2 regions of the Gorillibacterium sp. CAU 1737 genome follow, and region 2 is predicted to be linked to the other one. Evidence: a T-box and tRNA genes for the amino acid it is inferred to sense, from the RefSeq annotation. Region 2 holds a T-box; the other holds one or more tRNA genes.
The links. The T-box of region 2 lies ahead of leuS (leucine--tRNA ligase). A T-box ahead of a tRNA ligase gene usually reads a tRNA of that ligase, here a tRNA-Leu.
Positions count from the first base shown of each region.

Region 1 (4,855 bases), on a different contig from region 2:
TTGCATAATGCAACTGCGAGCCTTCTTATTCCTATACAAGTGAGCAAAGCGGTTTGACCCGTTATGAATTTTGAATATCCACAAACCCTTTGCCAAAGACATCCTGCAGGTCGTGAATCGTGAGGAACGCCTCGCGATCGGTGGCTTTGACGATTTTCTTCAGCATCGCGATCTCCTGTTTGTTGACCACGATATAGAGAACGCCCATCGAGGTTTTCGTGTAATACCCCTGACCGCTCAACACCGTCACGCCTCGATCCATCAGCTTGTTTACCTGGTCTGCGATGCGGTCCTGCTCTTTGGAGATGATGGTTACCGCCTTCGTCGGATTTAGTCCCGCAATGACGAGCTCCATTACCTTCGTGGCCACAACCAGCATGATGAGGGTGAACATCAGCCGTTCCGGCCCGATAATAAAGTAGGAGCACAATGCAACCAACACGTCGCAAAACAACAGGGCGTAGCTGATGTTCCAATCCCAGAATTTGTTGAGGAACTTGGCGATGATAACCGTTCCGGCCGTCGTTCCTCCGACCCGAACGATGAGCCCAATGCCCAGTCCGATGATGGCTCCGCCGAAGATGGCATTGACCATTAAATCGTTGGCCACGATCCGCCACCCTTCGGTGAGATGAAGAAAGAGGGAATGGAACGAGACGGCAGCCACAGTATAGGCAATCGTCCGCTTGGACAGAAAGCGAAACCCCGCTGCAAGCAGCAGCATATTGATAACCAGGCTGGTCCAGCCCGGCGGCCATTCCAGCAGATAATACAAAATAATCGTAATGCCGACTACGCCGCCCTCGCCAAATTCGTGAGGAATGACAAAGACGTTGATGCCGAGCGCAAAGGCGAAAGCCCCCGCCATGATGACGAGTAAATCCAAACCTGTTTTTTTCATCTCTACCGCACAGCCTACTCTCCGCAATCGTTCTCGTGCCTCCAACCCGCTGGGCACGCTCTGCCATTCCTACATTTAATCACGGATTTCGAAGCCTCTCAAGCAACTGTGCTACCATGCTACTAGTTTACCAAACTGAAGACTGCCGCCTGGAACAGTGGAGAAACGTCAGGATTGAGTTAAGCGGTAAACTTCCTCCCCCAACACATCGTTAACGGCCTTAATGAAAATTGCATAAGCATGGTCTCGATCCACTCGTCCTGAATTAGATAACAGAAGGATCTGCTCCGCTTTCGTAGAGTCGAATTGATAGCTGTCCGCCAGCATGTGTTTCAATTCTTCTTCCGACCCACCTGCAGCAAACACGCAAGCTGCTTTGTACACGGCATTGTCTTCGTAATTTTCCGACCCTTTCGATGCCCGGACTGCCTCCAGATGAGCCATGATCTTCTTTGCCGCGTGCAAGGTCACCATGATGATGCACAGCAACCCCATACCTCGCAAAATATCGTCCATGACGTTTTCCCTTCCTTTTCCCGGTGAAGTTTTTGCTACGCTACAAAGCTTAGCACCCTCGATATAAGCACGGGATTAAGGAATGGCAAATGGAGTTAAGATTGTGTGTAGAAACGCTGGAAAACAAGTCGGTTTCGATGAGATGCTGGATTGTGAAATTACGAAAAAAGAAAACAGACTTCTCTATGGCCGATTGCCACGAAAAGTCTGTTTTCTGAAAGTAGTGCGGTCAAGAGGACTTGAACCTCCACGTCATTGCTGACACTAGAACCTGAATCTAGCGCGTCTGCCAATTCCGCCATGACCGCATATTTTGCGCGTTGCTGCGCTTATCGTTGTCCGCTTGGCTGTCGAACAACCGAGGAATAATATATCACGTTCCCCGGTTGTTTGACAAGCCCTTTTTTACTGGTATTTTATGGCGTTAACTACAGCGGCCAAAACCTCTTTCTAATCAGCCGGACAGAGCCTTACGAAAACAACGTCCGGTACTCGCTGTAGCCTTCTTCCTCCAGCTTGTCCTTCGGGATAAACCGAAGAGCGGCGGAGTTGATGCAATAGCGCAAGCCGCCCTTATCGGCGGGTCCATCCGGGAACACGTGGCCGAGGTGAGAGTCCGCTTCCGTGCTGCGCACTTCGGTGCGGACCATGAAGTGGCTGTGGTCAGCCTTCTCCTTGACAACTTCCTCCTCCACCGGTTTGGTGAAGCTGGGCCAGCCGCAGCCGGAGTCGTACTTATCGAGCGAGGTGAACAGCGGCTTTCCCGAGACGATATCCACGTACAAGCCTTCTTCGTGATGGTCGAAGAACTCGTTCTGGAAGGGGGCTTCCGTCGCGCTGTTTTGGGTCACCTCATATTGAAGGGGAGTTAGGCGCTTTTTCAAGTCTTCAGAGCTCTCTTTAATGGTTCTCCCCTCCCCATGCTTGCTCCAGGTACCGATCTCGACCGGATCCCTTGCGGTATTGCTTGTAGTGCTCCGGGTTCTTCTTATGGAAGTCCTGGTGATATTCCTCTGCCGGATAGAAAGGCATCGCCGGAACGATGGGGGTGACGATGGGGTGACTGAAGCGGCCGCTTTCATTCAGGCGCTTCTTCGAAACCTCTGCCAAATCACGCTGCTCGTCGCTGTACGTGAAGATGGCCGTCCGGTACGATTCGCCGCGATCGCAGAATTGACCTTCCGCATCGGTCGGGTCAATCTGCTGCCAGAATACCTCCACCAGCTCGGAATAGGGAAAAATCTCAGGATCAAACGTGATTTGAACCGCTTCCGTATGCCCCGTCGTTCCCGAGCATACTTCCTTATACGTGGGATTCTCCTTATGACCACCCGTGTAGCCGGAGACCACGGAAATGATGCCGGGACGCTCTTCAAACGGGCTAATCATGCACCAGAAACATCCTCCCGCGAAGGTTGCCTGTTCCAAACGGCTACCGGCTTCTGGTTCGTGATGATCGCTCATAGGGGATGTACCTCCTGTTCCTTTTAAAGACGTGTAGATGACTCGGGATTAGTATAGCATTTCACTGCCGCTTCGCTCAAATGAAACCCGCTTGAAGGAGACGTTGAAAGCTTTCCCTTGTTCTTCCCGAAGGAAACGCGCTATAATCGGAAAATGCTTTGATTTCATCATTCCCGGAAAGGACGGAATTTCATGCCAGCCACGCTCAATCGACCGCAAAACCGAATGCAGGTGCTTGTCAGCATCGTGCTCGCCATGCTGGTCGCTTCCATGGACACCACCATCATCAACACCACCATGCCCATCATTGTCAAGGATTTAGGCGGTTATTCGCTCTACGCCTGGGCATTCGCTTCCTATATGATCTTCTCAACGGTGCTTACCCCCATCGCCGGACGGATCTCAGACTTATACGGACGCAAAACCATCCTGGCTGCCGGCATCATCGTATTCCTCATCGGCTCTCTGCTCTGCGGACTGTCTCAAACCATGATGCAGCTCATTTTGTTCCGCGCGGTTCAGGGTATCGGAGCTGGGATCATGAACCCCTTTCCTGCGATTATCGCCGGAGACTTGTATCCCATCGAGGAACGGGGAAAAATCCAGGCGCTCTTCTCCGCCATGTGGGGCATCTCCGCGGTTATCGCCCCTCTATTCGGCGCCTTATTCACGGAGTATGCCTCGTGGCGCTGGATTTTCTACATCAACATCCCGATATGCCTGCTGTCCCTCTTCTTCCTGAGGGCTTACAAGGAAGAATACGAGCCAAAGCCAGCCTCGGTGGACTACGGAGGAGCCGTGCTCTTCACCTTAGGCGTAAGCCTGACGCTGGCCGCCACCGCTTTTGAGAAGCAGGCCTGGTGGCTCGTATTGGCCGGTGTTGCCCTGCTCGCTGTCTTCATTGCTTATGAACGGCGGCAAAGCTCGCCCATCGTCCCGCTTGCCCTTTTCCGCAGCCGACCGATCCGGCGGATGAACATCAACGCCTTCCTGTCGAATGCAGCATTGTTTGGCACCGCGAGCTATGCTCCGACCTTCCTGCAGGAGCAAGGGTACTCCACTTTTGTGAGCGGTGTAGCCTTGCTTGCGCAATCGGCTGGTTGGATGCTCATGTCCGTACCCGCTGGTAAGCTCATCCTCCGCTACGGGTACTCCCGCCTCTTGATCATCGGCAACGTCCTCCTCGTTCTGTCCGGTGTCCAGCTGTTTTACCTGTCAGCCGGAAGCAGCTACTTGTACAGCCTAACCGCCCTGTTCATTCAAGGGATGGCGTTCGGGATTCTCGTCACCGTCACCATCATTGGCTCCCAACAGTTTGTTGACGGGGATCAAAAAGGGATTTCCACCTCCCTCATGATGTTCTCACGGAACATCGGAACGGCGGTTGGTGTTACGGTTATGGGCAGCCTGCTCACCGGTGCGGCCCAGTTCATGACCGGCGTCCACTCCCTGTACACCTACGGGTTCCTGGTCAGCCTGCTTTCTCTCGCGACGGCCTTCCTCTCGCTGGAGGCAGCCAAGCGGCCCCTTCCGAATGCGCTGTAAGGCTGTTCCGTCCTCACCTGTATGATTTCATCCAACTGCATACAGAAACGAAAAGAAGCCTCCGCTCCAAGAATCATTCTTGGTAGGAGGCTTCTTCCGTTTCGAACGAAATTCTATAGATCAGTCCGTAAACTCTTGTACCCAAGCGCCATTGTAATAGCCGACGCCGATTTTTTTGTAGTTCGCATTGAGAATGTTCGCCTTATGTCCTGCGCTGTTCATCCAGGCGGTCATGACCTCCTGCGGCGTCCGTTGGCCCTTGGCGATGTTTTCACCGGCATAGGAATGCGGAATGCCATAACGGGTCATCATATCAAATGGAGAACCGTAGGTCGGCGACGTATGGCTGAAGTAGTTGTTCACGATCATGTCTTTCGCCTTGTCGACGGCCATCTTGGACAGGGCCGAATCGAAGGTGAGCGGGCTCAG
Region 1 is NZ_JBDQQO010000001.1:905,156-910,010, reverse strand. It holds gene AAFN83_RS04225 (YitT family protein) at 62-901, opposite strand; gene AAFN83_RS04220 (hypothetical protein) at 1,070-1,417, opposite strand; tRNA gene AAFN83_RS04215 (tRNA-Leu) at 1,642-1,725, opposite strand; partial or broken gene msrA (peptide-methionine (S)-S-oxide reductase MsrA) at 1,888-2,881, opposite strand; gene AAFN83_RS04205 (MDR family MFS transporter) at 3,074-4,426, shown strand; gene AAFN83_RS04200 (CAP domain-containing protein) at 4,547-4,855, opposite strand, start outside.
Region 1: it has a tRNA-Leu gene. The T-box ahead of leuS (leucine--tRNA ligase) is inferred to sense a tRNA for this amino acid. The anticodon was not compared.

Region 2 (4,855 bases):
ACGAATCGATCCAGGCGAAAGCCAGCGTCCCGTTGTGGGGACTGCTTGTCCTGCTCTTTGGTGTGCTGAGTCAGTACTTGCTTGTTGACCGGTCTCCGGGAATCTCGGTCGCGGTCCTGCTTCTGGCCTATTATGGACTGCTGTTCTTCTTTACCCAGGGGAGATCAGAGACCGGGAAGGGTTTCCTTCTTCGTCCCTGGCAGCTTTGGCTCCCGTTAGCGGCCGCTCTCCTGCTTGCGCTATCGTACACCCTGTTTGCGAATAGCGTATTCCGTGTATTGAACGTTCCGGTGCTTGCGGCGCTGCTGGTCTACCACTCGCTCTTGCTGCGGCAGGACGGCTTTCTCCATAAAAAAGGATCGAAGTGGCTCACCGCTCTCCTCTATGCAGGGATTGGGGCTCCGATTAGGCGCCTGCTCGTTCCCGCTCAGTTGATCGGCAAACGCATTCGATTCGGCAAGAAGGAGAACACCTCGGCTTCGCAGGCACGAAAACTCCTTTTGGGGCTGGCGCTTGCGCTTCCGGTTCTGCTGTTCGTCCTGATGCTGCTCGCCTCTGCGGATCCGGTGTTTGATTCATGGCTCAGCGCTTTTCCAGAATGGCTCGGAAGGCTGTCTCTTGGAGAAGGCGTAGGCCGCTCGGTGTTCGCCCTCGTGATCGCGTGGTACCTGTTCTGCTTCTTCTGGGGACTTGTCCTGGAAAAGAGAACGGCCTCCCTTGATCCCGAAGCGGAGCACGCGGATGGGCAAAAGACAAAGCAGGGTCAAAAAGGAACTCTTTTCGAAGAAGAGGCTCACCTGCATGACGGACTTGGTATTCCCAAGCTCGATCCACTGGTGGCGGCGGGCTTTCTCGGCGCGGTGAATGTGCTCTACCTGCTGTTCGCCATTGTGCAATTCGCCTATCTGTTCGGAGGGGCGCAGGGGCTGCTGCCGGAAGGGGTCGTCTACGCCGATTACGCCCGGCAAGGCTTCGCGGAGCTGGTGCTGGTCGCGGCGATCAACCTGACGATCCTGCTGGCGGGCTTCAAGGTGATTGCTCCGGGAAGTCCCGTCATGGATCGGGTGCGCCGCCTGCTGTTTGGCCTTCTCGTCTTATGTACGCTGGTCATGTTGATATCCGCTTATACTCGATTGTCGCTGTATGAGGATGCTTACGGATACACGATGCTCCGACTTTTGGTGCACGGATTCATGCTGTATCTCGGTGTGTTTTTTCTGCTCGCGTTGGCCCGCATCTGGAGAGAACGTCTGGAGCTGTCCAAGCTGTTCGCCGTGACGACCTTGCTCGCCTGTCTGGTGATGACCTACGCCAATCTGGATGAGCGGATCGCCCGCAACAATACAGACCGTTACGAACGCACAGGAAAGATCGATGCGGCCTATCTTGGCGGATTGTCTTCGGATGCTTACCCGGTTCTCTCCAAGTTCCAGGCCGAGCATCCCGAGATTGAAGGTCTCTTGCAGGCGGTGCATGAGATCAAGCAAAGAGCCCAAGCCGCCACTCATCAAGGCTGGCCTTCCTGGAATTACTCTCACTGGAAGGCGGCAAAAGGAGGGACCGACGGATGATCATATGGCTGAACGGTGCATTCGGAGCTGGCAAAACCCAGACGGCTTATGAGCTGAAGAGGCGACTTCCGGGTTCGATGGTTTATGATCCGGAGGTAGCGGGAGCTTTCCTGCAAAAGGTGATCCCGAAGGAAGCGGCAACCGGCGATTTTCAGGATTATCCGATGTGGAGAGAAGTGACCTACTCCACGCTGGCCTATTTAAATAAAAGCTACAAAGGTATCATTCTTGTGCCGATGACCATTACCGAACCATTGTACTTCTGGGAGACGATTGGCCGTCTGCGTAAGGAAGGGATCGATCTTCATCACCTCACCCTTCGCGTCTCCCGTGAAACCTTGGCGAAGCGGCTGCGAAGCCGGGGAGAAGGGGGCGATTCGTGGTCGGTCGCCCAAATGGATCGCTGCCTGGAAGCGTTGGAGGCCGAGCTGTTCGCCGAGCATCTCAACACCGACGAGCTGACGGTATCGGAAACGGCAGAATCCATCGCGGCCAGATTACAGCTGCGCCTGCGCAAGGACGACCGAAGCCGGTTCGGGAAATTCCTTACTCGCTGGTTTGTACAGCTTCGAAATTAATGTCGAGAAGGGGTTCATTCGATAGGGTGTTTCTTGACAATTCCTCGGAGACTTTCTATAATGTCAGCAACAAGGCATTGAAAAGGACCAGTAATTCGACAAGCGCTTTCCCAGAGAGCCGGTAGGGTGGGAACCGGCAAGTGCGACGGATGAACTCGCCTTTGAGCCGAAGGATGAACCCGACAAGCGACGATCACCAAGAGCGAAAGCTCCTGACCGGTCAGCCCGGAAGTAGTCCGACCGTCTCGCCCGCGTTAAGGGTGTGCAAAGTGAGCCGGAGGCAACGTTTGTCCGGTTAACTAGGGTGGTACCGCGGGAAATCAACCTCTCGTCCCTAGCTTAACAGCTGGGGCGAGAGGTTTTTTTGGCAGTTATGAGTCGAGGAGGATAACCATGACGCAGGAAAGTAAGCAAAACGAGGGGCGCGAAGGGACGGTCGGCTACCATCCCCAGGCGCTCGAGCCCAAATGGCAAGGCCGCTGGGATAACCAAAAAACCTTCAAGGTGCTGGAGGACAACGACAGACCGAAGTTTTATGCCCTGGATATGTTCCCCTACCCGTCGGGAGCGGGTCTGCATGTTGGACACCCCGAAGGCTATACGGCGACGGATATCATTTCCCGCTTCAAGCGGATGCGCGGCTTCAACGTACTCCATCCGATGGGCTGGGATGCCTTCGGCCTTCCGGCCGAGCAATTCGCCATCGATACGGGAAATGACCCGCGCGACTTTACGAAGAAGAACATCGACAACTTCCGTCGGCAGATCAAATCCCTCGGGTTCTCCTACGATTGGGACCGCGAGGTCAGCACGACGGACCCGGAATACTACAAATGGACGCAATGGATTTTCATCCAGCTCTATAACAAAGGCCTCGCATATGTCGACGAAGTTCCCGTAAACTGGTGCCCGGCCCTCGGTACGGTGCTGGCGAACGAGGAAGTCATCGACGGCAAGAGCGAACGCGGCGGCCATCCGGTTATCCGCAAGCCGATGCGTCAATGGGTGCTCCGCATCACGGAATATGCTGAACGGCTCTTGGAGGACCTGGAGGAGCTTGATTGGTCCGAGAGCATCAAGGACATGCAGCGCAACTGGATCGGCAAGTCGAAGGGTGCTGAAGTGAAGTTTGCGATCGAGGGCCATGCCGACATGGCGCTTACGGTCTTCACGACACGCCCCGACACCCTGTTCGGCGCTACTTATTGCGTGCTTGCGCCGGAGCATGAATACGTCGATGCGATTACGACGCCGGAGCAGTTGGATTCCATCCAGCTGTATCGCGAGAAAGCCTCCCATAAGAGCGATCTCGAGCGCACCGACCTGGCCAAGGAGAAGACCGGGGTCTTCACCGGAGCTTACGCGGTCAACCCGGTGAACGGCGAGCGCACGCCGATCTGGATCGCCGACTACGTGCTGGCGGGCTACGGCACCGGGGCTATCATGGCGGTACCGGGTCACGATGAGCGCGACTACGAATTTGCAACGGCCTTCCAGCTTCCGATCAAGGAAGTGGTGAAGGGCGGAGACGTGGCGAAGGCTGCCTATCCGGGAGACGGAGAGCATGTTCAGTCCGGCTTCCTTGACGGACTGAAGAACGAAGAAGCCATCGCCAAGATGATCGCCTGGCTGGAAGAGAACGGCAAGGGGCAAGGCAAGACCACCTACCGCCTCCGCGACTGGCTCTTCAGCCGGCAGCGTTATTGGGGCGAGCCGATCCCGATTCTGCACCTGGAAGACGGCACGATGAAGACGGTTCCGGTGGAAGAGCTGCCGCTCATGCTTCCGAATGTGGATTCGGTGAAGCCTTCCGGAACAGGAGAGTCTCCGCTTGCGAATGTCGAAGACTGGGTCAACACCATCGATCCGGAGACCGGCATGAAGGCACGCCGCGAGACGAACACGATGCCGCAATGGGCGGGAAGCTGCTGGTATTATCTCCGGTACATCGATCCGCACAACGACAAAGAGTTTTGCTCGCCGGAGCTTCAGAAGAAGTGGCTTCCGGTTGACCTCTACATCGGCGGGGTCGAGCATGCGGTCCTTCACCTCCTGTACGCCCGCTTCTGGCACAAGGTGCTCTATGATCTCGGCTTTGTGACGACCAAGGAGCCGTTCCAGAAGCTCGTCAACCAAGGGATGATTCTCGGGAACAACAACGAGAAGATGAGCAAATCCCGCGGCAATGTCATCAACCCGGACGAAATCGTGAGCAAGTACGGGGCCGATACGCTCCGTCTGTATGAAATGTTCATGGGTCCTCTGGAGGCGACCAAGCCATGGAGCGAGACCGGGGTCGAAGGGGCTTACCGCTTCCTCAACCGGATCTGGCGCTTGTACGTCCAGGAGGACGGTACGCTGAACCCGAAGCTGACGAAGGACGAGGCGGCAGGAAGCGCCGAATTCAAGCGTGTATGGCACCGCACGATCAAAAAGATCACGGAGGATTACGAGGGCCTGCGCTTCAATACAGCGATCAGCCAACTGATGATCTTCGTGAACGAAGCGTACAAGACCGAATCGCTTCCGATCCAGGCGATGGAGCATTTCGTGCAACTGCTCTCGCCGCTCGCTCCGCATATCGCGGAAGAGCTCTGGGAGCGCCTCGGCCATACGGAGTCGATCACCTACGTTCTGTGGCCGGCTTATGACGAGGCGATGACGGTCGATGACGAGGTGGAGATCGTCGTGCAGGTGAACGGCAAG
Region 2 is NZ_JBDQQO010000014.1:47,911-52,765, forward strand. It holds gene AAFN83_RS20715 (DUF4153 domain-containing protein) at 1-1,571, shown strand, start outside; gene AAFN83_RS20720 (AAA family ATPase) at 1,568-2,149, shown strand; T-box leader at 2,218-2,488, shown strand; gene leuS (leucine--tRNA ligase) at 2,543-4,855, shown strand, end outside.